One region of the Geodermatophilus sp. URMC 61 genome, then DNA from elsewhere that is predicted to be linked to it. Evidence: riboswitches for the same ligand, from Rfam matches in the RefSeq annotation. Region 1 holds a riboswitch; the other holds the start of a gene.

Region 1 (14,350 bases):
GACGGCGGCCAGCGGGTCGCCGCCGTCGAGCGCGACCCGCACCAGCTCGTGGAAGACCGCGCAGCCCTCGCCGGCGGCGGGGTCGCCGTGGGTCAGCGCCGAGATGCGCCGGGCGGCGTCCGTGGTGGCCTCGCGCCCCTCGCGGGCGAACCGGATGGCGGCGGGCGTGGTGCGCATCAGGGAGCCGTTGCCGGCGGCCCGCCCGGTGCGCCGGAAGTGCTCGTCCGCGGCGGTGTCCCACGGCAGGCCGGAGCCGAGGACGGCGCGGGTCTGGGTGCCGATGTCCGGCGGGTCCGCCTCCGCCCAGCGCAGGAAGCGGTCGAACAGGTCGGCCTCGTCGAGCCGGCCGCGCTCTCCCAGCGACGTCGCGACGAGCAGCGCCAGCTGGGTGTCGTCGGTGAACTCGCCGGGCTCCCAGCCGAGCGTCCCGCCGCCGCACATCTCGGTGTGCGCACCGCGGGCCGGGGTGGGGAACCGGGCGGAGAACCGCCCGGGCGGGCCGAACTCGAAGGGTGCGCCGAGCGCGTCGCCGACGGCCGACCCGACCAGCGCGCCGGCGACGCGGGAGGAGCGGTGCACGCGCGGGGTCACCCGAGCACCCTGCCGCGCCGGCCCGCCCATCAGGCGCTGACCTCCTCGTGCGTGTTCACCCCGGGGATGCGCCGCACCGACCCCCACCCGAAGCGGGCCCACACGACCAGCAAGCCGGCGCCGACGAGCGAGCCGAGCGTGTCGCGGAAGAGGTCGCCGTTGGTGTCGTCGTTGTCCTCGGAGAGCTCGGTCCCGAACCACGCGTCCGACCGCCACTCGAAGAGCTCCCACAGCGCCCCGACGGCGATGCCCAGGGCCGCGGTCACCACGGCGATGCCCACGTAGTGCCGGAGGTGCGTCTCGTCGCGGGGGTCCGGGACGACGTCCAACCGGGCCAGGCCGATGTAGACCACCGGGGCCGTGAGCATCGGCAGCGTGAAGTGCACCAGGTCGTCGAAGCGGACGAACTGGTCGTACAGGCCCAGCGTCTCGCCGAACCCCTGCAGCGCCATGCCCAGGGTCAGCGACAGGTCGTAGAGCCGGGGCAGGTTCACCGCCCGTGCGACGAGGGTGATGCTGCCCAGTGCGGCCAGCAGCGCAGCCGACCCCCACTGCCCGTCCGCCGCGTACACCACGGCCCCGGCGAGGATGACCAGCCGGAGGACGTCGATGCCGTCCCTGATCCACGGGGTCCAGTCCCCCAGCAGCAGCGTGCGCCTGTCCACGTCACCGACCTAACCGGACCGAGCGGGGGAGTCGCACAGCGACCGCCGGGGACGGTGCCCGGCTCGCCGCTGACGACGCTGCGTCACCGGGCTCCGTCGTCACCCACGCGACCGGGGGACGACGGTGTCTCCGGCGCGCGCACCGGAACGTCCCGGTGCTGCACTGTCCCCGGCCGGTGCAGCACCGCCGGGGGGCACCGCGGGACAGGAGGACGCCGTGACCGATCGCGAGCTCGGGCCGACCGCCGCGCGCAGCAGTCGGACGACCCTCTGCACGAGCCACGCTCCCGGCCACGCCGTCCAGCCCACCCGCGTGCTGCTCTGCGACAGCAGTCCTGACGATGTCTGGACGCCGGTCGTCGTCATGGGCGCCGTGGGCGACGAGCTCACCGTCGCCTGCGGCGCGGAGCTCCGCCGCTACCGCAACCACGAGACCGGCCGGCTGCTGGACCTGGCCGACACCACCGGGCCCGACGCGCTGCTCAACGAGCGGTACGGCCTGCTCTTCCTGCGCACCTGGCCGCAGGACGCCGCATCGGTGTTCTCGCTGCAGCCGGCCGACCAGCCGCCGCACCCCTGCGGCTGACCGCCGTCGAGATCGCCGATCTCGCCCGTCCACAGCGTCGTGGCCGTGCGCGGTCGGCGATCTCGACGTGGGAACGGGTCAGGCGACCCGGCGGGCGCCCGCGTAGCTCGGCATGGAGTCGAGGTTCATGACCTGGACCGGCTTGCTGGAGTTGAGCGCGTGCACGATCTGGCCGTTGCCGACGTACATCGCCACGTGCGAGACCGGGCTGTAGAAGAACACCAGGTCGCCGGGCTGCAGGTTCGCCTTGGACACCGGGGTGCCGACCGTCGACTGCGCCTTGGACGTGCGCGGGAGGGAGACGCCGGCCGCCTTGTAGGAGAAGGTGGTCAGCCCCGAGCAGTCGAAGGAGTTCGGGCCGGTGGCGCCGTACACGTACCGGTCACCCACCTGGGCGAGCGCGGTGTTGACGGCGGTCTGGGCGGCGCCGCTGGCCGCGGCGGCCGGGGCCGCGGCGACAGCCGGGGCCGCCGCGAGGGCCTGACCGGTCGCGCCACCGACAGCGGCCGAGGCGGGGAGGGGGGCGAGGGTGATCCCGGCGCCGGCGATGGCGGCGACGGCGACACCCCGGAACGAGCGACGAGCGAAGGACGTGCGGGCAGTCGTCATCGACGACGGTTCTCCTGTTCTCCACGACCGCCTACCGGGTTAGCTGACGGGTTCGGACGGGGGAGTCGCCCGGCGCGACGAGGTCGCGCTTCACCCCAGTGCTGCGGTGGGTCCCCGGCCTGCGCACGGGTCATCGACCAGTGCACGGTTCGGCGGCGCCCGGCGGGTGTCGCAAGGTCAGCGACGTGGGCCCTCCGGACGGCGACCGAGGCTAGGTGGGTCCTTCGGCCCTGTACAAAGCACGGACCGGGGTGCCACAGGGTGTTCGGCGCGGACCGCGACACGCCGAGCTGACCACCACGGACGCCGCTGACGGGCCGTCGGCCCGCGCGGCAAACGTGCTGGTCAGAACGTTATGAAAAAGTTTCACTTTCAACGGAGCGCCTGTGCACAGCGTGCAGACCCATGCGCGGACAGCTCTGGCGTCGTCGTGGTTGGGGTGGGTCCTCGCCGGGCACGACCAGAGCCAACCGACCCAAGGAGGAACACCATGGCCGGCATGCTGAGGAAGGTCCTGGCCTCGGGGATCGCGGCGAAGGTCATCCAGGAGGCCCGCAAGCCGCAGAACCAGGCCAAGATCAAGGAGTTCATCGCCAAGATGGGCGAGCAGAACAAGAAGCAGGGCGGCGGCCGGGGCTACGGCCGCGGTCCGGTGCGCTGAGCGCCCGCCGCTGACCCGACGGCGACCCCCCGCTCGCTCCGGGTGGGGGGTCGCCGCCATGCTCGGGGACCGTGCTGCGCATCGCCGTCCTCGACGACTTCCAGTCCGTGTCCGGCAAGTTCGCCGACTGGTCGCGCCTCCCCGAGCAGGCCGAGGTCGTCGCCTTCGCCGACCACCTCGACGACGAGGACGCCGTCGCCGAGCGGCTGGCCGGGTTCGACGTCGTCGTCGCCATGCGCGAGCGCACCCCGTTCCCGCGCGGCCTCCTCGAGCGGCTCCCGCGGCTGCGGCTGCTGGTCACCACCGGCTCCCGCAACGCCGCCATCGACGTCGCCGCGGCGGCCGAGCGCGGCGTGACCGTCTGCGGCACCGGCGCCCACCCCACCGGCCCGGTCGAGCTGACCTGGGCGCTGATCCTCGCCGTGGCCCGGCACGTCCCCGAGGAGGACGCCGGGGTGCGGGCCGGCGGCTGGCAGCGGACCGTCGGCACCGACCTCGCCGGCGCCCGGCTCGGCGTCGTCGGCCTCGGCCGGCTCGGCACCCGCGTCGCCCGCATCGGCCAGGCCTTCGGCATGGAGGTCGTCGCCTGGAGCCAGAACCTCTCCGACGAGCGCGCCGCCGAGGCCGGCGTGCGACGCGTCGACCGGGACGAGCTGTTCGCCACCGCCGACGTCGTCACCGTCCACCTGGTGCTCTCCGAGCGCACCCGCGGTCTGGTCGGCCGCGACGAGCTCGCCCGGGTGAAGCGCACCGCGATCCTGGTCAACACCTCGCGCGGACCGGTCGTCGACGAGGCCGCGCTGCTCGAGGCGCTGTCCCAGGGCCGCCTCGCCGGCGCCGGCCTCGACGTCTACGACCGCGAGCCGCTGCCCGCCGCCTCGCCGCTGCGCAGCGCGCCGCGCACCGTGCTCACCCCGCACCTGGGCTACGTTACCCGCGACACCTACCGCGTCTTCTACGGCGACGCCGTGGACGACGTCGCCGCCTTCCTCCGCGGCGAGCCGGTCCGCGTCATCGCACCTGCGTGACCAGTGCCGGGCCCGGGTACGGACCCGGGCCCGACACGAGGAGGTCAGCGATGACCGAGGGCAACATGACCGGCCGTCCCCACGGTGGGGTCAACGAGCCGCAGGACGACGTCCTCCCCGGCGAGCGGCCGGAGAAGGACCTGGTCGGGCCGCCGTCCCAGCAGGAGGGGCCGCGGGCGGCGCGGGACGGCGAGATGTCGACCAGCCCCGGGGAGACCGGCAGCGGGGTCCCCGACACCGACAACCCGCTCGGCGGCCGGACCAGCAGCTGAGCCGGCGGGGCTACGGCCGCCCGGCGCGGGGGACGTCGACCTCGGTCGCGACCAGCACCGCCTCGCGCACCGGCGCCCGGTTGTGCTCGTAGAAGTCCGGCGCGCAGCACATCAGCAGCGTGCGGCCGTCGTCCCCGCCGAGCATGCAGGCGAAGACGCCGAGCCCCTCGGGCGCGGCGACCTCGTCGACGACCGCGCCGCCCTCGGCGACCCGCACCACCCGGCCGCCGACCGCGTCGGCCGCCCAGACGTGTCCCTCGGCGTCCAGCGCGCAGCCGTCGGGCGCCACCGCCAGCTGGCCCAGCACCTCCTCGGTGGTGCGGCCGGTGACCTCCGGCCCGAGCGGCGCCCACACGCGCCGGTCGGTCAGCGCGCCGTCGGCGCCGAGGTCGAAGGCGGTGTACCGGTTGCCGAGGGTCTCCCCGACGACGAGCGTGCCGCCGTCCGGGGTGATCACCATGCCGTTGGGGAACTGCAGCCCGTCCGCGGCGACCGACACCGTGCCGTCGGGGTCGACGCGCTTCAGTGACGCCGTCCGCGCGTCCCCGCCACCCATCAGGTCGAAGCCGAAGTCGCCGACGAACACCTGCCCGCCCTCGGTGACCACGAGGTCGTTGAGGTGCCCGCCGCAGTGCTCGGTCAGGTCGGCGTGGGTGGACAGGGTCCCGTCGGCGTACCGCAGCACGCGGTGGTCCTTCATCGACACGACCACCAGCGACCCGTCGGGCAGCCAGCCCAACCCCGAGGGCTGGCCCTCCACCTCGACGACGACGGTCTCCGCGCCGTCCGGCGTCACCCGGCTGACCGTGTGCCGGTAGAAGTCCGACACCCACCAGGTGCCCTCGTGCCAACGCGGGCCCTCGAAGAACCCGCCACCCTCCAGGACCGTCCTGAGCTGCTGCTCCGCCATGGCCCGGGACAGTAGGTGACGCCGGTCACGCACCGGCGCGGAGGTCTGGACGACGCCGTCGCGGGAGCCGGGAACCGCTCGGGTCGGCCTGCCGCGCGGGTGTCGTCGGCCTGCTGGCCGGACCGGGCGGTCCGGCGTGCCGTTTCCGCAGCTGACCGGCCGGGCAGGCCCTCGCGGACCCGCACCCGACAGTGAGGACGACCACCATGCAGGTCGGCTACAAGCTCGCGACCGAGGCCTTCGGACCGGAGGACCTCGTCCGCCAGACGGTCCGCGCCGAACAGGCGGGCTTCGACTTCGTCGAGATGAGCGACCACTTCCACCCGTGGCTCGACGTCCAGGGCCACAGCTCGTTCACCTGGTCGGTGCTCGGGTCGATGGCGGCGAGGACCGAACGGATCGGCCTGGCCACCGGCGTGACGTGCCCGATGATCCGCTACCACCCGGCCGTGATCGCCCAGGCCGCGGCGACGGTGCAGATCCTCTCCGGCAACCGCTTCACCCTCGGCATCGGCTCCGGCGAGCGGCTCAACGAGCACGTCGTGGGCGCGGGCTGGCCGCCGGTGCGGAAGCGGCACGAGATGCTCCGCGAGGCGCTGGAGATCATCCGGTTGCTGTGGCAGGGCGGCTACCGCTCCTACGACGGGCGGTACCTCCAACTGGAGGACGCCCGCCTCTTCGACCTGCCCGACCAGCTGCCCGTGATCGCGGTGGCCTCCGGTGGGCACAACGCCTCGGTTCTCGCCGCCGAGCTCGGCGACGGGCTGTTCGCCACCGAGCCGCGCAGCGACCTGGTCGAGGCCTACACCGGCGCCGGCGGGAACGGGCCGCGGTACGCCGAGGTGCCGATGGCGTGGGCGCCCGACGAGGACTCCGCCGTCCAGGCCGCCCTGGAGACCAGCCGCTGGGCGCTCACCGGGTGGAAGGTGATGAGCGAGCTGCCGAACCCGGTCAACTTCGACGCGGCCAGCGCCACGGTGAAGCCCGAGGACATCCGGCAGCAGTTCTCCATCGGCCCCGACCTCGACGCGCACGTCCAGAAGGTGCAGCCCTACGTCGACGCCGGTTTCGACCACGTGGTGCTGCAGAACACCGGCCCCGACCCCGACGGCTTCCTGGAGGTCTGCGAGCGTGAGCTCATCGACCGGGTGCGTGCACTGACCCCGTCGTCCTGAGCGCCCGGGCGGACGTCCCCCCGCGGGGAACGTCGGCCCAGGCGCTCAGGCGGCGTCGACGGGGGAGCGGTCGGCCTGGGGGTCCAGCAGGCCGGCCATGCCGGTCAGCCGCAGCAGCCGGACGGTGAACGGCGACGGGGAGGCCAGCCGCAGCGTGCAGCCGCGGTCCTCGGCCAGGGCGGCGCTCGCGGCGAGCACCCGCAGACCCTCGGCGTCGCAGAAGGTGATGCCCGCGGCGTCGACGGTCCAGCAGCGGTGGTCGGTCAGGCTGAGCGCGTACAGCGCGTCGCCGAGCCGGTGGGCGACCAGACGGTCGAGCTCACCGGCAGCGGTCACGCGACCGGTCTGCAGGTCGATGGACAGCAGCAGCGGACGCTCGAGCGTCTGCTGCGGGATGACACGTGCGCGCATGGTGCTCCCCTCTGGGGGACACCGGTCGACAGCTGAGCCACCGGATGGCGCCCCTACGGACGTGCGCGTCCGGGCCAGCTCTTCGACCCTGTTTGCGACGTTAACAGCACCCGGGCATGTTGGCTGGTGCACGATGAGATGGCCCACCACCGGTCCGTGTCGACACGCCGAGCCCGGTGCCGGCGCGCCCGCAGCGGAGTGGGGCCGGACCCTCGTGCCCTCGGCGCGGGGACTCTCCCCCTGCCCACCACGCGAGGCAGGGGGAGAGCGTCCCCGGGGACGCTCAGGGCCCCCGGGACATGGGCCGGCCGGCGTCCGCGGGTGCGGACGCCGGCCGGTGTGGTGCGGGTCAGGCCCGGTCGGTGCGGGGCCGGTAGGGCGCGCCGGGGTTGAACACCTCGAGGGTGTGCTGGTCGAACCGGCGGATCCAGGACCTGATCGTGCGAGCGGTCCGCGTGCTGCGGGATGGCATGGGTGTCCTCCTGTCGTCCTCCGGGCGTGCGTCGCCCGGGGCGGCGGTTCGTGGGTGGGCCGACCGGCGGGCCGGCAGTGGGCGGCGGCGCGTCGGCGCGCACACGTGCTCACGCACGGCGGACGACGGCGTCGGGGTCAGCTGCGCCCGGCGTCGTCGCGGGGCGCGGTCACCGGCGCGTGCGGGCGCCGGCACCAGGGGGCAACGTGCCGGCAGGGGTCGTCGTTCCGCGACCCCGCTCACGCACCCGGACGTCGGCCGAGGCGACCCCCCCGGAGGCTCACCCCCGAGCCTGCGAGCGCTGAGACCTGCGAGCGCTGCGAGCACGGGGTCCTTCCACGGTCGGGGTGGGGCGGCCCTTCTCAGTCGCCCTTGACGTTGACCACCTGGCGCAGCGTGTGTCGCACCTCCACCAGGTCGGAGGCGTCTGACATGACCTGGTCTATCGGCTTGTACGCGTCGGGGTGCTCGTCGAGGAACGCGTCCGAGTGACCCCAGGCGATGCCCTTCATGCGCCGGTCGAGGTCGGCCCGGGTGAACATCCGCCGTGCGGCACCGCGCGAGTGGTTGCGGCCCGCTCCGTGCGGCGCCGACATCAGGGACTCGACGTTGCCCTTGCCGACGACGACGTAGGACGCCGCGCCCATCGAGCCGGGGATCAGCCCCCACTCGCCGGCCCGCGCGGAGATGGCTCCCTTGCGGGACAGCCACACCTCGGTGCCGTAGTGCGTCTCCCGCTCGGTGTAGTTGTGGTGGCACTGCACGACCTGCGCGCGGTGCACCTCCTCGGTCCGGCCACGCCCACCGAGGAACCGCGACACCTGCTCGGCGAGGCGGTCCATCATCTCCTCGCGGTTGAGCGCGGCGAACCGCTGGGCCCAGTGCAGCGCCTCGATGTAGGCGTCGAACTCCGCCGTCCCCTCCTCGAGGTAGGCCAGGTCGCGGTCGGGCAGGTCCATGCCGGCACAGCGGTCCTGCGCCACCCGGATGTGCTTGGACGCCAGCCGGTTGCCTATGCCGCGCGAGCCGGAGTGCAGGAACAGCCACACCCGGTCGTCCTCGTCGAGGCACACCTCGATGAAGTGGTTGCCCGAGCCGAGTGAGCCCAGTTGCAGCGGCCAGTTGTGCGCGACACCGTCGGCCTGTGCCGCACCGGGCAGGTCGCGCAGCTCCTCGACCCGCGCCGCCGCCGTCTCGCGCAGCTTCCTGTTGTAGCGGCCGGCCGACAGCGGGACCGCCCGGGAGACCTGCCCGTGCAGCGTGGCCAGGTTGCGGCCGCGGAGGTCGTCACCGGTGAACTGGGTGCGCACGGCCATCATCCCGCAGCCGATGTCGACCCCGACCGCCGCCGGGATGATCGCCCGGTCGGTGGGGATCACCGAGCCGACGGTCGCACCGAGCCCGAGGTGCGCGTCGGGCATCAGCGCCATGTGCGGGTGGATGAACGGCATCGAGGCCGTGCGCTCGGCCTGCATGCGCGTGGTCGGCTCGAGGATCGACGCCCAGTTCAGGAGGCGGTCGCTGATCTTCTCCATGTCCCTCTCGCTCCGGTGGGGGCGCGACGGTGGAGCAGTCCTGCCCCGCCGTCCGCACCCCGGTTACCCGCGCGAGGAGCTCAGTCGTCGTCCTTCTTCTCGCGGTCCCGCCCGCGACCCTCGTCCCCGTCCCTGCCCTTGTCCTTGTCCCTGCCCTTGTCCCTGTCCCCGTCGCCGGCGGTCGGCGACGGCGCGGCGGTCGTCGGCGGGGGAGGAGGGGGCGGCGGGGCCACGGCGTGGGTGACCGTCACCGTCGTCCCGACCGGGACCTCACCGGTCGGTGCGAGCGCGAGGACCTCCCCGGCGGGGACGTCGGCCCGCTCGACGGCGACCAGCGTGACCGGCAGGTCCAGCCCGGTCAGCCAGGCCTGCACCGCGGTCACCTGCTGTCCGACGTGGTCGGCGGGGTCCACCCGGACGAAGGTCCCCGTGGGTCGCGGTGCGACCGTCGTCGGCGCCGCGGACGTGGCGGGGGCGGCCGCGGGCGGCGCGGCGGTGGGGACGTCGCGGGTCCCGAGCACCACCCCGGTGACGACGAGCGCCGTGGCCACCAGCCCGACCAGCACCGGCACCACCAGCCGGCGCACCCGGCCACGGTCGTCGGGCTCCTCGTCGTCGAGGGCGGGGAGCCCGACGACCGTGGCCGCCGCGAGGGGGCTTCCCGGCAGCGGGGCGGTCGTCGACTGCGGCACGGGGACGGCGGGCAGCACGCGGGTCGCCGTCCGCTCGTCGGCCGGCTCGGGGGCACGGCCCCCGGCGGCGTCGGCCACCGCGGCGACCAGCGCGGCGCCGTCCGGGATCCGCGCGGCCGGGTCGGTGGCCAGCGTGCGCTCGACCAGTGCGCGCACGGGGGCGGGGACGTCGGCCGGCAGCGGCGCGGGCGTCTCCGACAGCCGCCGCATCGCGACCTCGACCGGCTCCGGGCCGTCGAAGGGACGGCGCCCGGCGAGGCACTCGTAGGCGACCGTGCCCCACGAGTAGACGTCGACGGCGGGCGTGGCCTTCTGCCCCTGCACGAGCTCGGGGGCGAGGTACTGCGCGGTCCCCACGACGTGGCCGGTGCGGGTGACGGTGGCGTTCGCGGCCGACCAGGCGATGCCGAAGTCGGTCATCTTCACGGTGCCGTCGGGGCGGACCAGCAGGTTGGCCGGCTTGACGTCGCGGTGCACGACCCCGGCGGCGTGCGCCGCGGCCAGCCCGGCGGCGACCTGGCCCAGCAGGTCCAGGGTCCGCGGCGGCGCCAGCCGGCCCTCGCGCGCCAGCACCGCCGACAGGGGCTCGCCGTCCACCAGCTCCATGACGAGGTAGACCAGCCGGTCGCCGCCGGGCGAGGTGGGCTCCACCTCGCCGTAGTCGTGCAGGACGGCGATGTTCGGGTGGGTCAGCCCGGCCGACAGGCGGGCCTCGGTGCGGAACCGGGCCAGGAAGACCGGGTCGCCGGTGAACTGGCTCTTGAGCACCTTGACCGCGACCTCGCGGCCGAGCACCCGGTCCTGCGCACGCCAGACCTCGCCCATGCCACCGGTCGCGATAAGCGACCGGAGCTCGTAGCGGTCCTGGAGGACGTCTCCCGTGGCCGCCATGCTCAGACGGGGTCGACCGGGCGCAGCGGCGGGTGCGGCGTCAGCCGCTTCTCCAGCGTGACCCGGTGCCGGCCGTCGGACTCGTGCCGGAAGTCCAGCCGGTCGACCAGCGCCTGCATGAGCAGCAGGCCGCGGCCCTCGTCCAGCGGGGAGTGCGCGTCCCGGCCGGGCAGCGCGGCCGGGTCGAACCCCTCGCCGCCGTCCACCACGCTGATCCGGCACAGCCGGTCGTCGATGGCGACCTCCACCTCGTACTCGGCCTGGTCCCCGGCGTGCTGGACGACGTTGGCGCAGGCCTCGGTGAGCGCCAGCGCGATCTCGTCGATCACCACCCGCTCGATCCGCAGGTGCACCAGGGCCTGCCGGCACAGCCCGCGGACGAACGGGACGCTGCCGGTGTCCACCGGGAGGTGGACGGTGAACGCGATGTCCACGCCGAGTTCCCCCCTCCCGCCCGCAGGCATCTAGGCTGCTCAGGTTGCACGTCGTCGATGGGAGGGCCGATCCGTGCAGTTCGACGTCGAGCGGACGACGGTCCTCGGACGGCCGGCGCTGAGCGTACGCGGAGAGCTGGACCTCGCGACCGCCCCGCGCCTCGCGGAGGCCGTCGAGTCACAGTTGTCCCAGCAGCCGCAGTCCCTGGTCGTCGACCTGACCGACACGACGTTCCTCGACAGCTCCGGAGCCCGGGAGCTGGCGCGCACCGCCCGCCGCGCCGCTGACGAGAGCGTCGCGCTCGAGGTCGTCTGCCCGCGCACCAACCGGCCGGTGCGGCTGGTGGTCGACCTGCTGGAGCTGCGGGCGCTGGTGCCGATCGTCGAGTCGCCCAGCCTGACGGAGAACGAGGTCGGTCCGTAGGGTCGGCCGGCGATGACGCCGATCGCCAGCACGCCCCGCCCCACGACAGCCGCGGGAGCACCGCAGTGAGGAACGAGCGAGGAGCGGACCGCGGCGCGGAGTCGGGCCAGAGGGCAGGGCCCGAGACCTCCGGTGTCGACGAGGACGCCCTGCGACGCTGCGCCGACGAGCCGATCGCCGTCCCGGGCGCGATCCAGCCGCACGGCGCGCTGCTGGCCGTCACCGAGCCCGACCTCGCCGTCGTCGTCGCCTCGGCCAACGCCGCCGACGTCCTCGGCACGACCCCGGCGTGCCTCGCCGACGTGCTGGACCCCGCCGACCTCGACCGGCTGCGCGCCGGCCTGGCCGGGCACCTCCCGGAGGTCAACCCGATGCGGGTGACCGTCGCCGGCGCGGAGGTCGACCTCGTCGTCCACCGCGCCGACGGCCTGCTGCTCACCGAGTGGGAGCCGCTGGCCGGCGCGGAACGGGCTGACGCCGTCTGGCACGCCCGGCTGGCGCTGGTGCTGCAGCGCCTGTCGGCCAGCGGCACCCTCGACGAGCTGACCGCCTCGCTGGCCCGCGACGTGCGGGCGCTCACCGGCTTCGACCGGGTGATGGTCTACCGCTTCGACCCCGAGTGGAACGGCGAGGTGGTCGCCGAGGACCGCCGCGCGGACCTCGAGCCCTTCCTCGGCCTGCGCTACCCGGCCAGCGACATCCCCGCCCAGGCCCGCGCGCTCTACGCCACCAACTGGCTGCGGCTCATCCCCGACGCGACCTACCGGCGGGTGCCGCTGGAGCCGGCCGCGAACCCGGTCACGGGGCGCCCGCTGGACCTCTCCGGCGCCATGCTGCGCAGCGTCTCGCCGGTGCACCTGGAGTACCTGGCCAACATGGGCGTGGTCGCCTCGATGTCGGTGTCGCTGATCGACCGCGGCCGGCTGTGGGGGCTCGTCTCCTGCCACCACTACCGCGGCCCGCACCGCCCCTCCTACGCCGACCGGGTGGCCGCGGAGTTCCTCGGCCGCACCGCCTCGCTGCTGCTGCACACCACGGTCGAGTCCGGTGAGCAGGGCCGCGTGGTGGCGGTGGCGCAGCGGCAGGCCGAGCTGGTGGCCGCGCTCGGCCGCACCCCGCGGACCCCGGCGCAGGCCCTCACCGAGGGGACGCCGACCGTGCTGGACCTGCTGCCCGCCGCCGGTGCCGCCGTCCGCCTCGACGGCCGGCTGCACCTGCTCGGCAGCACCCCGCCGGCCGAGCGGGTGCCCGGGTTGGTCGCCGCGCTGCTCGCCCAGGACCGCCCGGCCACCGACGCTCTCGGCAGCGTCGTGCCCGAGGCCGCGGACGTCGTCGACACCGCCGGCGGCCTGCTCGCCGTGGAGGTGGGCGGCGGGGGCGGCGACTTCCTGGCCTGGTTCCGGCCGGAGACCCCGCGCGAGGTCACCTGGGGTGGCAACCCGTACACGCCCAAGACGGTCGAGACCGCGGCCGGGCCGCGGCTGTCCCCGCGCCGCTCGTTCGCCGCGTGGCGCGAGACCGTGCGGGGGACGGCGACGCCGTGGCGCGCGCACGAGGTCGAGGCCGCGCAGGCGCTGGCCGCCCACCTGACCGAGTCGGCGCTGCTGCGCGCCGGGGAGGACAACCGGCTGGCCGCGGCGCTGCAGCGCACCCTGCTGCTCGAGGCACTGCCGGAGGTGCCCGGCGTCGCGCTGGCCGCCCGCTACCGGCCCAGCGCCGCGGACGTCGTCGGCGGCGACTGGTACGACCTGGTGCCGCTGCCCAGCGGCCGGCTGGCGATCGTGCTGGGGGACGTCGCCGGGCACGGGCTGGCCGCTGCCTCGGTGACCGCGCAGCTGCGGCACGCGCTGCGCGCCCACCTGCTGCGCGACCGGGGCCCGGCCGCCGCACTGCAGGGGCTGGGCGAGGTGATCGCCGCGCTGCTGCCCGGGGAGCTGGCCACCGCGGTCGTCGCCGAGCTGGACCCGGAGACCGGGGAGGTCGCGGTCGCCAACGCCGGCCACCTGCCGGTGCTGCACGCGGCGGCCGACGGGGTGCGGCTGCTGTTCGAGGGGCGGGGGCCGGCGCTGGGCCTGCTCGACGAGGTGGACTACGCCGAGACCCGCGTCCGGCTGGCCGGGCCGGACCGGCTGCTGCTCTACAGCGACGGGCTGGTGGAGCGCCGCGACGTCCCGCTGCCCGACCGGCTGGACGCGCTGTGTGCCGCCGTCGCGGCCGGCGCGGAGCCCGAGGCGCTGCTCGACGGGGTGCTCGCCGCCCTCGACCCGGCCGACACCGACGACGTCACCCTGGTCGCGCTCGGCCGCACCTGAGCGTCGGATGCCCTCCCGCGCGACCTCCACCCCTGCCCCGCATGGTGGGCAGGGGTAGATCCGACCTACACCGCTGCCCCGCATGGTGGGCAGGGGTAGAGGTCACGCGGGGGTGTGTTGCCGGGACCGGGGGCGTCGTGCTGCCCGGGCCCGGCCGGCTGGGTCGGCGCGCCGTCTACCGGGTACGGCCGTCGGGCTCCGCGCGGCCCGGGACCGGCGGCTGGCGACGCACGCCCGCGTCGAACCGCTGCGTCCGGTCGCCGGGGTCGTCCTCGCCGTCCGCCGCGTGCCGCCCGACGGTGGGGAGCGTGAACTCGGCGGTCTCGTCCAGCAGGTGCTTGGCCACGATGAGAGTCCTTCCGTGCGTGGTCCTGACCGAGGCTAGGAGCCGCAGCGGGTGTGCCTGGGACGCGCGGGGGCGGCTGTGCCGCGTGGGACTGCCGGGGAAACCGGGGTGCCGGTGTCGGGGTCCTTCAGGCGTCGCCGCGGCGACGGCGGCGGCGGGACGACTCGTCGGCACCGCGGCTGCGCGCGAACGACTGCGCCAGCTCCGGCGGCCAGCCGTCGTCCACCAGCAGCAGTTCCAAACGTCGGCCGAGCACCCGGTCGACGTCATGCGCCGGCAGCTCCGAGCCGAACACCACCTCGCGCAGTGCCCAGCCACGCCCCGCGCCGGCTCCGG
Region 2 (14,350 bases), 290 kb from region 1:
CGGGATCGTCGGCACCCACTCGACGTGCTCGCCGCCGTTGATGAACGGCAGGTTGTTCTCGTGCAGGGCCTCGAGGATCAGCTTCACGCCGATGAAGGCGAGGATGACCGCCAGGCCGAGCGACAGGTAGACCAGCCGCTTGAGCAGGCCACCGAGCAGGAAGTACAGCTGCCGCAGGCCCATCAGCGCGAAGACGTTCGCGGTGAAGACGATGAACGGCTCGCGGGTGAGACCGAAGATCGCCGGGATGCTGTCCAGCGCGAAGAGCAGGTCCGTCGTCCCCAGGGCGAGGAAGACGATCACCATCGGCGTCCAGAGCTTCTTGCCGTTCTCGGTGACGCGGATCTTGGCGCCCTGGAAGTCCTGGGTCATCGGCAGGACCCTGCGCATCCGCCGGATGAAGGCGTTCTCCTCGTAGTCCTCGTCCTCGCCGCGGTGCCGCACCAGGTTGATCGCGGTGTACACGAGGAACGCGCCGAAGATGTAGAAGACCCAGATGAACCGCTCGATGACCGCGGCGCCGAGCAGGATGAAGATGCCGCGCAGCACCAGCGCGATGATGATGCCGACCATCAGGGCCTCCTGCTGCAGGTGCCGCGGCACCCGGAAGCGGGCCATGATGATCACGAAGACGAAGAGGTTGTCGACCGACAGCGAGTACTCGGTCAGCCAACCGGCGTAGAACTCCGTCGCGTACGTGCCGTTGGTGAAGCTCAGCAGCAACAGCCCGAACAGCAGGGCCAGTGCCACGTAGAAGCTCACCCAGATGCTCGCCTCCTTCACGGAGGGCTCATGCGGGCGGCGCGCGACGATGGCCAGGTCCGCGAGCAGCAGGACCGTGAGCCCCACGAACGTCGCGACCTCGAACCAGACGGGGAGTTCCATTCGGTGGTTTCCTCCGGGGACAGGCAGGTGTCAGCACCGGAGGTCTCTCCCACCGCCGGCCGCGGGGCCGGCGATCGGCAGTACCGGAGGCCATGGGACCTCGTGATGACGACACTGCCGCGGGGGGATACTCCCCTCCATCGAGCGGCCCCGGACCGGCGCAGCCGTCAGCGGCTGCGGCCTTCTGAAGCCGTGGCGCTCACCGTACCTGCCCTCCGGTCGTCCTTCGACGCGACGTCTGAAGTGTTCGTAGTGTTCTCGGGGATACCGCCGCTGGACCGGCCGCGGACGGCACCGGACCCGCCCTCGGCGAGGACGGGCCCGGTGGGGTGGGGCGGGACGGGTCAGCCGCGGTGGCGGGTGGCGCCGCTGGCGGCGTGCTCGTCGACGGCGCCGGTCACCGGCGCGTCGTGCGGCGAGGGCGTGGCTTCGTCGGCACGGCGCGCGTGTGGGTCGCGGTCGCCGGGCCCCTGCGCCACCGGACCCTCGGAGCCGGCCGCCGCGTCACCCGCGCCGGTGGGCGACTCGACGCCACGGGCCCGGTCGCGCCGGTCCTTCACCAGGCTCGCGACCGTGGTCACGACCAGCGTGGCCAGGATGACCGTCAGAGACAGCCAGGTGGGCACCTCGGGGATCACCGTGACGTGCTCGCCGCCGTTGACGAACGGCAGCTCGTTCTCGTGGAGCGCGTGGATGAGCAGCTTCACGCCGATGAAGCCGAGGATCACGGCCAGGCCGTAGGACAGGTAGACCAGCCGGTCGAGCAGGCCGTCGATGAGGAAGAACAGCTGGCGCAGACCCAGCAGCGCGAAGGCGTTGGCGGTGAAGACCAGGTAGGTCTCCTGGGTCAGCCCGAAGATCGCCGGGATCGAGTCGACGGCGAACAGGATGTCCGCGCTCGCGATGGCGACCAGGGCGATGGCCAGCGGGGTGATGTGCCGCCGGCCGTGGATCTTGGTTACCATCCTGTCGGAGTGGTACTCGTCGGTGGTCGGGAAGACCTTGCGGGCCAGCCGCAGCGCGACGTTGTCCTTGTACTCCTCGTCGTGCGAGTGGCCGCCGCGTGCCTGCACCCACGCGGTCCAGACGAGGAACCCACCGAAGACGTAGAAGATCCAGCTGAACTGCTCGATGGCGGCGGCGCCGACGAAGATGAACAGCGTCCGCAGCACCAGGGCGAAGGCGATGCCGAACAGCAGCACCTTCTGCTGCAGCTCCCGCGGGACCGCGAAGCTGGCCATGATCAGGACGAACACGAAGAGGTTGTCGACCGAGAGGCTCTTCTCGGTGATGTACCCGGCGAAGTACTCACCGGCGTACTGGCCGCCGGAGAACCACAGGACCAGCAGGCCGAAGACCACGGCGATACCGACGTAGACCGCCGACCAGATCGCCGACTCACGCAGCGTCGGCGCGTGCGGGGTGCGCACGTGGCCGACGAAGTCCAACAGGAGCATCCCGACGATCGCGGCGATCGTCAGAGCCCACACCCAGAAGGGCACGTCCAAGGCAGATACCTCCGGTGACTCGACGGCGCGCAAGGCGCCGTGTGTCTGACCCGAGGTCTCTCCCGCCCCTCATCCCTGAGGTGGCCAACGGCGCCGGAGGTCCATGGGGACCTCGTACTGACGACGCCGCTGCGCGGGGATACTCCCCTCCACGGAACCGCCGACGCCGACCCGCGCTGCGGGCCACCGTCGGACGGCTTACTTACCCATCGACGCTACCGGGATGCGCGGTGTTCCCTCGATGAGAACACCCTCATCCGGGCGTGGCGTGGGCCACCCGGCCCCTCGAGGACCCATCTGCACGTCGACGTCCGTCTCGCTCGCCGTCCGGATCGCCACGGCGGCCGGGCTCTGGCGCTCGTCGTCCCCGACCTGGTGGCGGCCTCGCGGCGGGAGACGCGGTGCGCCGCTCCGGGGTTGGTCGAGCGCTGTACGTCTCTGGCGGGGCTGGACCGCGGAACCCGCCGCGACCGCACACTGCTGCGGCGCGCGAGGGGCGCCTCGCTCAGTCCGCCGGGCGCCTGCTCCTGGGGAGGGCGGCGATGATCGCCTCGTAGGAGGCGTCGACGAGCTCGCGGACCTCGTCGTCGGGCACCGGCCCGGTCCAGTCGACGGCATTCCAGCCGTAGCGGCCGATGTAGGAGCTCCGCGCGATCGCGCCCGGGTAGCGCTCCCGCCACTCGGCGGCCTCCTGCGCGTCGCGCCCGCACTTGACGCCGACGGTGCCGCCGTCGAGGTCCAGGAAGGCGAAGGCCTTGCCGCCGACCTTCGCCACGAGCTCGGCGTCACCCCACGGGTAGGTCTCCTCGGCGCCCCGCTTGGCCAGGCAGTAGGCGACCAGTTCGTCCCGCTCCACGGTGGCCATCCTGCAGGGTCCCGCCGGTCCCGTTCCGGCCCGGCGCCGTCCAGAGGCTCGCCGCGGCCCCGTCCAGGGCACCGCCCTGAGCTCTGACGGCCCTCTTGCAGGGTCCCGCCGCGAGCCTGCGAGTGGCGGGGGGGCAAGGGGGCCGTCAAGGGGGGACGGGGTCCTGCTCCGAGCGGCAGGGGCAGGGTGGTCCTCTCAGGCGTGGGCGGCGTCGAGCTGGCGCAGCTCCTTCTTCAGCTCGGTCAGCTCGTCACGCAGCCGGGCGGCCACCTCGAACTGCAGCTCGCGGGCGGCGGCCAGCATCTGCTCGTTCATCTGCGTGATGAGGTCGGCCAGCTCGGCGCGCGGCAGGCCCTGCACGTCGATGCCGCCGGCCTTGCCCGCCTTCTTCGACGACAGTCCCGGCACCGGCGCCTTGCCGCGCGACTGCTGCCGGCCCGAACCGCCGACCAGTTCGACGCTCTCAGCGTCCTCCGCGGCGCGGTAGATGCCGTCGAGGATGTCGACGATCTTCTTGCGCAGCGGCTGCGGGTCGATGCCGTGCTCGCGGTTGTAGGCGATCTGCTTCTCGCGCCGCCGGTTCGTCTCCTCGATCGCGGTGGTCATCGACGGGGTGATGGTGTCGGCGTACATGTGCACCTGGCCGGACACGTTGCGGGCCGCACGGCCGATCGTCTGGATCAGCGACCGCTCCGACCGGAGGAAGCCCTCCTTGTCGGCGTCGAGGATGGCCACCAGCGACACCTCGGGCAGGTCGAGGCCCTCGCGCAGCAGGTTGATGCCGACCAGCACGTCGTACTCGCCCTGCCGCAGCTCGCGCAGCAGCTCCACCCGGCGCAGCGTGTCGACCTCCGAGTGCAGGTACCGGACCTTGATGCCCAGCTCGAGCAGGTAGTCGGTGAGGTCCTCGGCCATCTTCTTGGTCAGCGTGGTGACCAGGACGCGCTCGTCCTTCTCCGTGCGCACCCGGATCTCGTGCACCAGGTCGTCGATCTGCCCCTTGGTCGGCTTGACGACGACCTCCGGGTCGACCAGGCCGGTCGGGCGGATGACCTGCTCGACCACGTCACCCTGGACCCGGCCGAGCTCGTAGGGCCCCGGTGTCGCCGACAGGTAGACGGTCTGGCCGATCCGGTCGGTGAACTCCTCCCACTTCAGCGGGCGGTTGTCCATCGCCGACGGCAGCCGGAAGCCGTGCTCGACCAGCGTCCGCTTGCGGCTCATGTCGCCCTCGTACATGCCGCCGATCTGCGGCACGGTGACGTGCGACTCGTCGATGACCAGCAGGAAGTCGTCGGGGAAGTAGTCGATGAGGCAGGCGCCGGCGCTGCCGGGGGCGCGCCCGTCGATGTGCCGCGAGTAGTTCTCGATGCCGGAGCAGAACCCGACCTGGCGCATCATCTCGATGTCGTAGGTGGTGCGCATGCGCAGCCGCTGGGCCTCCAGCAGCTTGCCCTGCCGCTCCAGCTCGGCCAGCCGCTGCTCCAGCTCGGCCTCGATGGAGGCGATCGCCCGCTCCATCCGGTCGGGGCCCGCGACGTAGTGGGTGGCCGGGAAGACGAACAGCTCGTCGACCTCACGGACCACCTCGCCGGTGAGCGGGTGCAGGTAGTACAGCCGCTCGACCTCGTCGCCGAACATCTCGATCCGGCAGGCGAGCTCCTCGTACACCGGGAAGACCTCGATCGTGTCGCCCCGCACCCGGAAGGTGCCGCGGGTGAACGAGAGGTCGTTGCGGGTGTACTGCTCGGTGACCAGGGTGCGCAGCAGCTCGTCGCGGTCGCGCTCCTCGCCCACCTTGATCTTCAGCGCCCGGTCGACGTACTCCTCCGGCGTCCCCAGGCCGTAGATGCAGGAGACGGTGGAGACGACGACGACGTCGCGCCGGGTGAGCAGGCTGTTGGTGGCGGAGTGCCGGAGCCGCTCGACCTCCTCGTTGATCGAGGAGTCCTTCTCGATGTAGGTGTCGGTCTGCGGGACGTACGCCTCGGGCTGGTAGTAGTCGTAGTAGGAGACGAAGTACTCGACGGCGTTGTCCGGCAGCAGCTCGCGGAACTCGTTGGCCAGCTGCGCGGCCAGCGTCTTGTTCGGGGCCATCACCAGCGTCGGCCGCTGGACCTGCTCGATCAGCCAGGCCGTCGTCGCCGACTTGCCGGTGCCGGTGGCGCCGAGCAGCACCGTGTCGGTCGCGCCCGAGTTGACGCGCTCGGCCAGCGCCTCGATGGCGGCCGGCTGGTCGCCCGAGGGCTCGAACTCGCTGACGACGCGGAAACGACCGCGGGTGGGCCGGAGGTCGGTGGACGTGCGCACGGGTCCGACGGTACGACCCGCCAGTGACAGGAAGTCGTCCGTGAGCCGTGGGCGGACGCGAGGGGCGACTGGGACGGCGGGACTGGCGTCCGGTGCTTGCACGTGCTGGGGTCGCCGCCTAGCGTCCCCGGTCGCAGGAGCGGTCACCGCCGAGGACCAGTGCCACCCGGGGCCCTGCGCCCAGGACGAGGTCGGACCCGGCGTCACTGCCCCGGCCGGACCTGCGCACGACGCCCCCCACGGAGACCTCCGCGGGGGGCGTCGTCGTCCCGACACGGCCCCTCCCTCCGGGGACGTGAGCGACGTCTCCGCGCAGTGACCTCGGAGAGGGTTGGACGGCGGCGCGCCCGGGCAGGACGGTCCGGAACACCACGCGAACCGACCTCCCCGACGACGCCTCGCGGCGGGGAGGCCACCGGCCCCCGGCTCCCGGGGGCGCCAGCACAGGAGGACCTCGTCCATGAACCAGGTGTGGCCTGGAACCGCCTACCCCCTCGGCGCGACCTACGACGGCACCGGCACGAACTTCGCGATCTTCAGCGAGGTCGCGGAGAAGGTCGAGCTGTGCCTCTTCGACGGCGACGGCAACGAGGAGCGCATCCGGCTCCCCGAGATGGACGGCTACGTCTGGCACGCCTTCCTGCCTGGCATCCAGCCCGGGCAGCGCTACGGCTACCGCGTGCACGGCCCCTACGACCCGTCCCAGGGCCTGCGCTGCAACCCCAACAAGCTGCTGCTCGACCCCTACGCGAAGGCGATCGACGGCCCGATCGACTGGGACCCTTCGGTCTTCGGCTACGACTTCGACAGCGGTGAGCGCAACGACGACGACTCGGCCGCGCACATGCCGAAGTCCGTCGTCGTCAACCCGTACTTCGACTGGGGTGTGGACCGACCGCCGAGGACGCCGTACCACAAGTCGGTCATCTACGAGGCCCATGTCAAGGGCCTGACGATGACCCACCCCGACGTCCCGGAGGAGCTGCGCGGCACCTACGCCGCCATCGCGCACCCGGCCGTCATCTCCTACCTGCAGGAGCTCGGCGTGACCGCCATCGAGCTCATGCCGGTGCACCAGTTCGTGCAGGACGACACGCTCCAGCAGAAGGGCCTGCGCAACTACTGGGGCTACAACACGATCGGGTTCTTCGCGCCGCACAACGAGTACGCGAGCAACACCGACAACGGCATGCAGGTGCAGGAGTTCAAGGGGATGGTCCGCACCCTGCACGAGGCGGGCATCGAGGTCATCCTCGACGTGGTCTACAACCACACCGCCGAGGGCAACCACCTCGGCCCCACGCTGTCGTTCAAGGGCATCGACAACCGGGCCTACTACCGGCTGGTCGAGGACGACCCGCAGTACTACATGGACTACACGGGCACCGGGAACTCGCTCAACGCCCGCACCCCGCAGGCGCTGCAGCTGATCATGGACTCGCTGCGGTACTGGATCACCGAGATGCACGTCGACGGCTTCCGCTTCGACCTGGCCTCCACGCTGGCCCGCGAGCTGCACGCCGTCGACCGGCTGTCGGCCTTCTTCGACCTGGTGCACCAGGACCCGGTGGTCAGCCAGGTCAAGCTCATCGCCGAGCCGTGGGACGTCGGTGAGGGCGGCTACCAGGTCGGCAACTTCCCGGCCCTGTGGACCGAGTGGAACGGCAAGTACCGCGACACCGTCCGGGACTTCTGGCGCGGCGAGCCCTCCACGATCGGCGAGTTCGCCAGCCGGCTCACCGGCTCGGCCGACCTCTACCAGCACTCCGGCCGGCGCCCGGTGGCGAGCATCAACTTCGTCACCGCGCACGACGGGTTCACCCTCAACGACCTGGTCTCCTACAACGAGAAGCACAACGAGGCCAACGGCGAGGGCAACAACGACGGCGAGAGCCACAACCGCAGCTGGAACTGCGGCGTCGAGGGCCCGACCGTCGACAAGAAGGTCCTCCACCTGCGCGCCCGGCAGCGGCGCAACTTCCTGGCCACGCTGATGCTCAGCCAGGGCGTCCCGATGCTGCTGCACGGTGACGAGCTGGGCCGCACCCAGCAGGGCAACAACAACGGCTACTGCCAGGACTCCCCGCTGACCTGGATCCACTGGGACGAGGTCGACGAGGGGTTGCAGGAGTTCACCAAGGCGGTGACCCGGTTGCGCCGCGAGCACCCGACGTTCCGCCGCCGCCGGTTCTTCCACGGCCGCCCGGTGCGCCGGGGCGAGGGCGACCCGGTGCAGGACGTCGCCTGGCTCACTCCGTCCGGCGACCTGATGACCGAGGACGACTGGGACGCCGGCTACGCCAGGACGATCGGCATGTACCTCAACGGGCACGGCATCCGGGAGACCGACGAGCGCGGGGAGTACGTGGTCGACGACCACTTCTACCTGGCCTTCAACGCCCACCACGAGCCGATCGAGTTCACCCTGCCGTCGGAGGAGTACGCCGTGGCCGCGTGGACCGTGGTGCTCGACACCGCGGAGATGGGTGAGGTCGAGCCGCGGGAGCTCAAGGCCGGCGAGACGGTGACGGTGCAGGACCGCTCGATGGTCGTGCTCAGCGCCCCCCGCCGCTCGTGAGCGAGCCGATGGACGGCGCGGCCCGCCGCCGCGCCGTCCCCACCGGGACCTACCGGCTGCAGGTCACCGCCGACTTCACGCTGGACGACGCCGCGTCGCTGGCCGGGTACCTCGCCGACCTGGGCGTGAGCCACGCCTACGCCTCACCGCTGCTGCGGTCGGCGTCGGGCAGCACGCACGGCTACGACACCGTCGACCACGCGCACATCGACGAGTCGCGCGGCGGTCGGCCCGGCTTCGACCGGCTGGTCGCCGCGCTGCACGAGCACGGCCTCGGGCTGGTGCTGGACCTGGTGCCCAACCACATGGGCATCGCCGACCCGGCCGAGGCGCCCTGGTGGTGGGACGTGCTGAAGCACGGGCGGGACAGCGCGCACGCGGCCGCCTTCGACGTCGACTGGGACTTCGGCGGCGGCCGGGTGCGCATCCCGGTGCTCGGGTCGGCGGACGACGTCGAGAAGCTCGAGGTCGTCGAGGGGGCGGGTGGGGAGGACGCTGCCCCGGAGCTGCACTACTACGACAACCGCTTCCCCGTCGCGCCGGGCACCGAGCACGGGACGCCGCAGGAGGTGCACGACCGGCAGCACTACGAGCTGGTCGACTGGCGGCGCGCCGACCGCGACCTCAACTACCGCCGGTTCTTCGCGATCAACACCCTCGCCGGGCTGCGCACGGAGGACCCGGCGGTCTTCGAGACGACGCACCGGCTCGTCCTGCGGCTGGTCGAGGAGGGCGCGGTCGACGGGCTGCGCATCGACCACCCCGACGGCCTGGCCGACCCCAAGGGCTACCTCGACCGGCTGGCCGAGGCCTCCGGCGGCCGGTGGACCGTGGTGGAGAAGATCCTCGAGCCCGGGGAGGACCTGCCGGAGTCGTGGCGGACCGCCGGGACGACGGGCTACGACGCCCTCGCCGAGGTCGACGACGTGCTGGTCGACCCGGCCGGCGAGGCGGTGCTCAGCGCGCTGGACACCGAGCTCACCGGCGCCCCGGTCGACTACGCGCAGCTGGTGCACGACTGCAAGCGCGAGGTGACCGACGGGATCCTCGGCTCGGAGGTGGCCCGGCTGGTGCGGGTGATCGGCGAGCTGCCCGGCATCGACCGGGAGCAGCAGACCGAGGCGCTGGCCGAGCTGCTGGCCAGCTTCCCGGTCTACCGCACCTACCTCCCCGACGGCCGCGAGCACCTCGACGCCACCGTGGCCGCGGTGCGGGAGCGCCGTCCCGACCTCTCCGCCGCGCTGGACGCGCTGCACCCGGTGCTCTCCCAGGCCGGGACCGAGGCGGCGACCCGCTTCGAGCAGACCAGCGGTCCGGTCATGGCCAAGGGGGTCGAGGACAGCGCCTACTACCGGTGGGCGCGGTTCGTGATGCTCAACGAGGTCGGCGGGGACCCGGCGCGGTTCGGCAGCACGGTGCAGGAGTTCCACGAGGCGCAGCAGCGCCGACTGGAGCGCAAGCCCCAGTCGATGACCACGCTGTCGACCCACGACACCAAGCGCAGCGAGGACACCCGAGCCCGGCTGGCCGTGCTCGCCGAGCTCGGGGCCGAGTGGGCCGACCTGGTCCGCGGGCTGCTGACCCGGCACCCGCTGCCCGACCGCCCGCTGGCGCACCTGGTGTGGCAGAACCTGGTCGGCGCCTGGCCGCTGTCGCGCGAGCGGGCGCACGGCTACGCGGAGAAGGCGGCCCGCGAGGCGGGGACGTCGACGACGTGGACCGACGTCGACGAGGAGTTCGAGACCGCTCTGCACGAGATGGTCGACGCGGCCTTCGACGACGAGCGGACCAGCTCCGAGATCGAGCGGTTCGTCGCCCGCATCGCGCCGTTCGGCCGGTCCAACTCGCTGGCGCAGAAGCTGCTGCAGCTGACGATGCCCGGCGTCCCGGACGTCTACCAGGGCACCGAGCTGTGGGACCTCTCGCTGGTCGACCCGGACAACCGCCGTCCGGTCGACCACGACCTGCGGCGGAGGCTGCTGGCCCGGCTGGACGCCGGCGAGGTCCCCACGGTCGACGAGACCGGCGCGGCCAAGCTGCTCGTCGTCTCCCGCGTGCTGCGCGCCCGCCGGGAGCACCCGGAGTGGTTCACCGGGTACGAGCCGGTGACGGCGACCGGGGTCGCCTCCGACCACGTGGTCGCCTTCGACCGGGGCGGTGTGGTGCCCGTGGCGACCCGGCTGCCCGTGGGCCTGTCGATCACCGGGTGGGGCGACACCGCGCTGCAGCTGCCGACCGGGGCCTGGCGGGACCTGCTCACCGGCGGGCGGTTCGTCTCCGACGCCGACGGGCTGCCGGTGGCCGGGCTGCTCGACCGGCTCCCGGTCGCGCTCCTGGTCCGCGACTGAAGCGGTAGCAGGACCCCTGCCCCCACCATCTCGCAGGCTCGCCCCAGGTCCCGTCCCGAGGCTCGCCGCGAGCTCGTGAGCGGTGAGGAGGACGGGGTCCTCGTGCCTGCAGGGGTCCAGGGCCGGGGCGCGGGGCCGAGGTGAGACGGACCTCACGTCCCCGCGTGGGCACGTGCCCACGCGGGGACGTGACCAGGTGATCCGCCCGGTCCCGGCGCCGACGGCCGGCCGTGTCACCCGAGTTGCCCGTGGGGCACGGGGTGTGCCGCCGTGACCTGACCGTTACCTTGTCCGGGCACCCCCATCCGGAACCGGGTGCCGGAGCCGATCCGCCGAACCCCGTCCGTCGGCCGCCGTACCTCCTGCACAGCCAGGACGGGGGTGGGGGACCCATCTCGGTGCCCGGCCGGTCCGGCCGGGCACCTCGGGGTGAAGCCGTGTGCGCACGGCCGGGGCACCGATCGCTCCGAACCCGACAGCTCACCTCGCAGGCGGCGGATCGGGAGTCCCCCATGCGTTCGTCCTCTCCTGCCCGCACGTCCGCACGCGCCCTGCGCCGTGGTGCCGTGGTGCTCGGCGGTGCCGCCGCCGTCTCCCTCGGCGTCCTGGCCGCCCCGGCCTCGGCGGCCGCCCCCAACAACTGGGACGCCGTCGCCCAGTGCGAGTCCGGCGGCAACTGGGCCATCAACACCGGCAACGGCTACTACGGCGGCCTGCAGTTCAGCGCGAGCACCTGGGCCGCGTTCGGTGGCCACCAGTACGCGTCCAACGCCCACCTGGCCACCAAGGCGCAGCAGATCGCCGTCGCCGAGCGCACGCTCGACGCCCAGGGCCCGGGCGCCTGGCCGACCTGCGGCAAGGGTCTCAACCCCTCCGCTCCCGAGGCCGGCGCGGCTCCCATCGCCGCTGCCCCGGTGGCCGCGCCGGCCCCGGCAGCGGCCGGCGGGGGTACCTACACCGTCCAGGCCGGTGACACGCTGGGCACGATCGCCCAGCAGCAGGGCGTCGCCGGTGGCTGGCAGGCGCTGTACGCCGCCAACGACGACCAGCTCAGCGACCCGAACCGGATCTCGGCCGGTCAGGTGCTGCAGCTGCCGTGAGGCGGACCGGCGGCCGGGGAGGCACTCCCCCGGCCGCCGGGAGCCCGGGCCCCTCGGCTCCGTCCCGGGTCCCGCCGGCCCCCTGCCGGCACGAGGACCCCGTCCTCCTCACCGCTCACGAGCTCGCGGCGAGCCTCCGGACGGGGCCTGACCCGAGCCTGCGAGCGGTGGGGGTCGGGGGTCCTTCCACGAGGGGTGGGGAGGACGGGGTCCTCGAGGAGTGGCGCGCGGCACGCGGGAAAGACGTGGTTGGCGGCCGTCCGCGCGGGCATGACCCCTCGGACCACCCACGACTCCCCTGGAGGCCCCTGCATGTCCGCTGCCGTCGAGTTCGCCGTCTGGGCGCCGGTCCCGGAACGGGTCCGGCTGCAGGTCGACGGGTCGGTGCACGACATGCGCCGGGAGGACGGCGGCTGGTGGCGGGCCGAGGTCGAGGCCGGCCCGGAGGCCGACTACGGCTTCCTGCTGGGCGACGACGACACCCCCCGCCCGGATCCGCGCTCGCGCCGCCAGCCCGAGGGTGTGCACGGGCCGTCCCGCCGCTACGACCCGTCCTCGTACGCGTGGGGCGACCGCGCCTGGACCGGCCGCCCGCTGGCCGGTGGCGTGGTCTACGAGATGCACGTCGGCACGTTCACCCCCGAGGGCACGCTGGACGCCGCCACCGGCAAGCTCGACCACCTGGTCGACCTCGGCGTCGACTTCGTCGAGCTGCTGCCGGTCAACGGCTTCGACGGCACGCACAACTGGGGCTACGACGGCGTCCTCTGGTACACGGTGCAGGAGAGCTACGGCGGTCCCGCGGCCTACCAGCGCTTCGTCGACGCCTGCCACCAGCGCGGCCTCGGCGTCATCCAGGACGTCGTCTACAACCACCTCGGCCCGTCCGGGAACTACCTGCCGCTGTTCATGCCGATCTTCAGCGAGGGCGGCGCCAACACCTGGGGGAGCTCGGTCAACCTCTCCGGCCCGGACTCCGACGAGGTGCGCCGCTACATCCTGGACAACGCGCTGATGTGGCTGCGGGACATGCACGTCGACGGGCTGCGGCTGGACGCCGTCCACGCGCTGGTCGACGAGCGGGCCACCCACGTGCTCGAGGAGATGGCGCAGGAGGTCGACCGGCTCTCGGTGGCGCTCGGCCGGCCGCTGACGCTCATCGCCGAGAGCGACCTCAACGACCCGCGGATGGTGACCCCGCGGGTGGCCAACGGCACGGGCATCTCCGCGCAGTGGAGCGACGACTTCCACCACGCGCTGCACTCGGTGCTGACCGGTGAGGGCCAGGGCTACTACGGGGACTTCGCCGCCGCCGGGCTCGCCGGGCTGGCCAAGACGCTGACCGGCGCGTACTTCCACGACGGTGCCTGGTCGAGCTTCCGCCGCCGGCACCACGGCCGGCCGGTCGACACCGCGCTGCTGCCCGGCTGGAAGTTCCTCGGCTACCTGCAGGACCACGACCAGATCGGCAACCGCGCCGTCGGCGACCGCGTCTCGGCGTCCCTCTCCCCCGGCCTGCTCGCCGTCGGCGCGACGCTGGTGCTCACCAGCCCGTTCACCCCGATGCTCTTCATGGGCGAGGAGTGGGGCGCCTCGACGCCGTGGCAGTTCTTCACCAGCCACACGGACCCGGAGATCGGCCGGGCGACGGCCGAGGGCCGCAAGGGCGAGTTCGCCGAGCACGGCTGGGACGCCGACGAGGTGCCCGACCCGCAGGACCCGGAGACCTTCACCCGCTCGAAGCTGGACTGGGACGAGCCCGAGCGCGAGCCGCACCGCACGCTGCTCGCCGTGCACCGGACGCTGCTGGCGCTGCGGCACGAGCACCCCGACCTGGTCGACCCCGACCTGTCGCGGGTCGAGGTGGGCTGGGACGACGAGGACCGCTGGCTGGTCGTGCACCGCGGCGCGCTGCGGGTGGTGGCCAACCTGTCCGGGGACGCGCGGGAGGTGGACCTCGACCGGGCGGCCACCGGCGTCCTCCTCGCCACCGGCGACGAGCCGGCCCTCGCCGGGACCACGGTGACGCTGCCGGCGGAGAGCGCGGCCGTGCTCACCACGGCCTGACCGTGCGCCGGCTGCTGCCCGGGGCCGGCGGAGAGGACACCGCGGACCTGGACGACGACGCCCTGGTCAGGGCCTACCGGCTGCCGGGCGGACGGTCGCTGCGGGTGGACTTCGTCGCCTCCCTCGACGGGTCGGTGGCCGTGCAGGGCCGCAGCGGCGGCCTGGGCTCACCCGGCGACAAGCGGGTGTTCCGCACGCTGCGGGCGCACGCCGACGTCGTCTTGGTCGGGCACGGGACGGCGGCCGCCGAGGGCTACCGCCCGGTGGACGCCGACCCCGCTGTCGGCAGGCTGCGGACGGCGATCGGCCGGCCGGCGTCGGCGCCGATCGCGGTCGTCTCCCGGCGGGCCTCGCTGGCCCCCGGCGACCGGCTGGCCGTCCCGTCGACGCTGCTGGTCACCTGCGCGGCGGCCGACGCCGGCCGGCGGGCGGCCCTGGCCGACGCCGGCGTGACCGTGCTCGTCTGCGGGGAGGACGACGTCGACCTCCCCACCGCGCTGGACGCGCTCGCCGAGCGGGGGCTGGAGCAGGTGCTGTGCGAGGGCGGGCCCGCGCTGCTGTCGGCGGCGCTGGAGGCGCGGGTGGTCGACGAGCTGGACCTGTCGATCGCGCCGGCCCTGGTCGGCAGCCCGGACCGGCTGCTGGCCGGCGCGCTGACTGAGGTCGTCCGCCCGCGGCTGGTGCAGGTG

Evidence for each region. Region 1 has a riboswitch for cyclic di-AMP ahead of ACU610_RS12390 (C40 family peptidase). Riboswitches for the same ligand answer to the same signal wherever they lie in the genome.
Region 2: it holds a riboswitch for cyclic di-AMP, as region 1 does, so the genes downstream of both, ACU610_RS10925 (transglycosylase family protein) here and ACU610_RS12390 (C40 family peptidase) in region 1, are expected to answer to the same signal.

Annotation. Positions count from the first base shown of each region.
Region 1 is NZ_JBRFHZ010000002.1:2,667,732-2,682,081, reverse strand. It holds gene ACU610_RS12405 (ADP-ribosylglycohydrolase family protein) at 1-591, opposite strand, end outside; gene ACU610_RS12400 (hypothetical protein) at 621-1,256, opposite strand; gene ACU610_RS12395 (hypothetical protein) at 1,474-1,842, shown strand; gene ACU610_RS12390 (C40 family peptidase) at 1,921-2,451, opposite strand; cyclic di-AMP (ydaO/yuaA leader) riboswitch at 2,464-2,597, opposite strand; gene ACU610_RS12385 (hypothetical protein) at 2,942-3,112, shown strand; gene ACU610_RS12380 (D-2-hydroxyacid dehydrogenase family protein) at 3,184-4,140, shown strand; gene ACU610_RS12375 (hypothetical protein) at 4,191-4,412, shown strand; gene ACU610_RS12370 (SMP-30/gluconolactonase/LRE family protein) at 4,423-5,322, opposite strand; gene ACU610_RS12365 (TIGR03557 family F420-dependent LLM class oxidoreductase) at 5,529-6,497, shown strand; gene ACU610_RS12360 (STAS domain-containing protein) at 6,543-6,908, opposite strand; gene ACU610_RS12355 (hypothetical protein) at 7,258-7,380, opposite strand; gene ACU610_RS12350 (RtcB family protein) at 7,743-8,915, opposite strand; gene ACU610_RS12345 (serine/threonine-protein kinase) at 8,996-10,498, opposite strand; gene ACU610_RS12340 (ATP-binding protein) at 10,501-10,932, opposite strand; gene ACU610_RS12335 (STAS domain-containing protein) at 11,006-11,356, shown strand; gene ACU610_RS12330 (SpoIIE family protein phosphatase) at 11,422-13,668, shown strand; gene ACU610_RS12325 (hypothetical protein) at 13,844-14,014, opposite strand; gene ACU610_RS12320 (hypothetical protein) at 14,142-14,350, opposite strand, start outside.
Region 2 is NZ_JBRFHZ010000002.1:2,373,693-2,388,042, forward strand. It holds gene ACU610_RS10895 (TerC family protein) at 1-885, opposite strand, end outside; gene ACU610_RS10900 (TerC family protein) at 1,230-2,387, opposite strand; gene ACU610_RS10905 (MmcQ/YjbR family DNA-binding protein) at 2,899-3,249, opposite strand; gene uvrB (excinuclease ABC subunit UvrB) at 3,454-5,568, opposite strand; gene glgX (glycogen debranching protein GlgX) at 6,029-8,146, shown strand; gene treY (malto-oligosyltrehalose synthase) at 8,143-10,494, shown strand; cyclic di-AMP (ydaO/yuaA leader) riboswitch at 10,836-11,003, shown strand; gene ACU610_RS10925 (transglycosylase family protein) at 11,007-11,594, shown strand; gene treZ (malto-oligosyltrehalose trehalohydrolase) at 11,907-13,661, shown strand; gene ACU610_RS10935 (dihydrofolate reductase family protein) at 13,664-14,350, shown strand, end outside.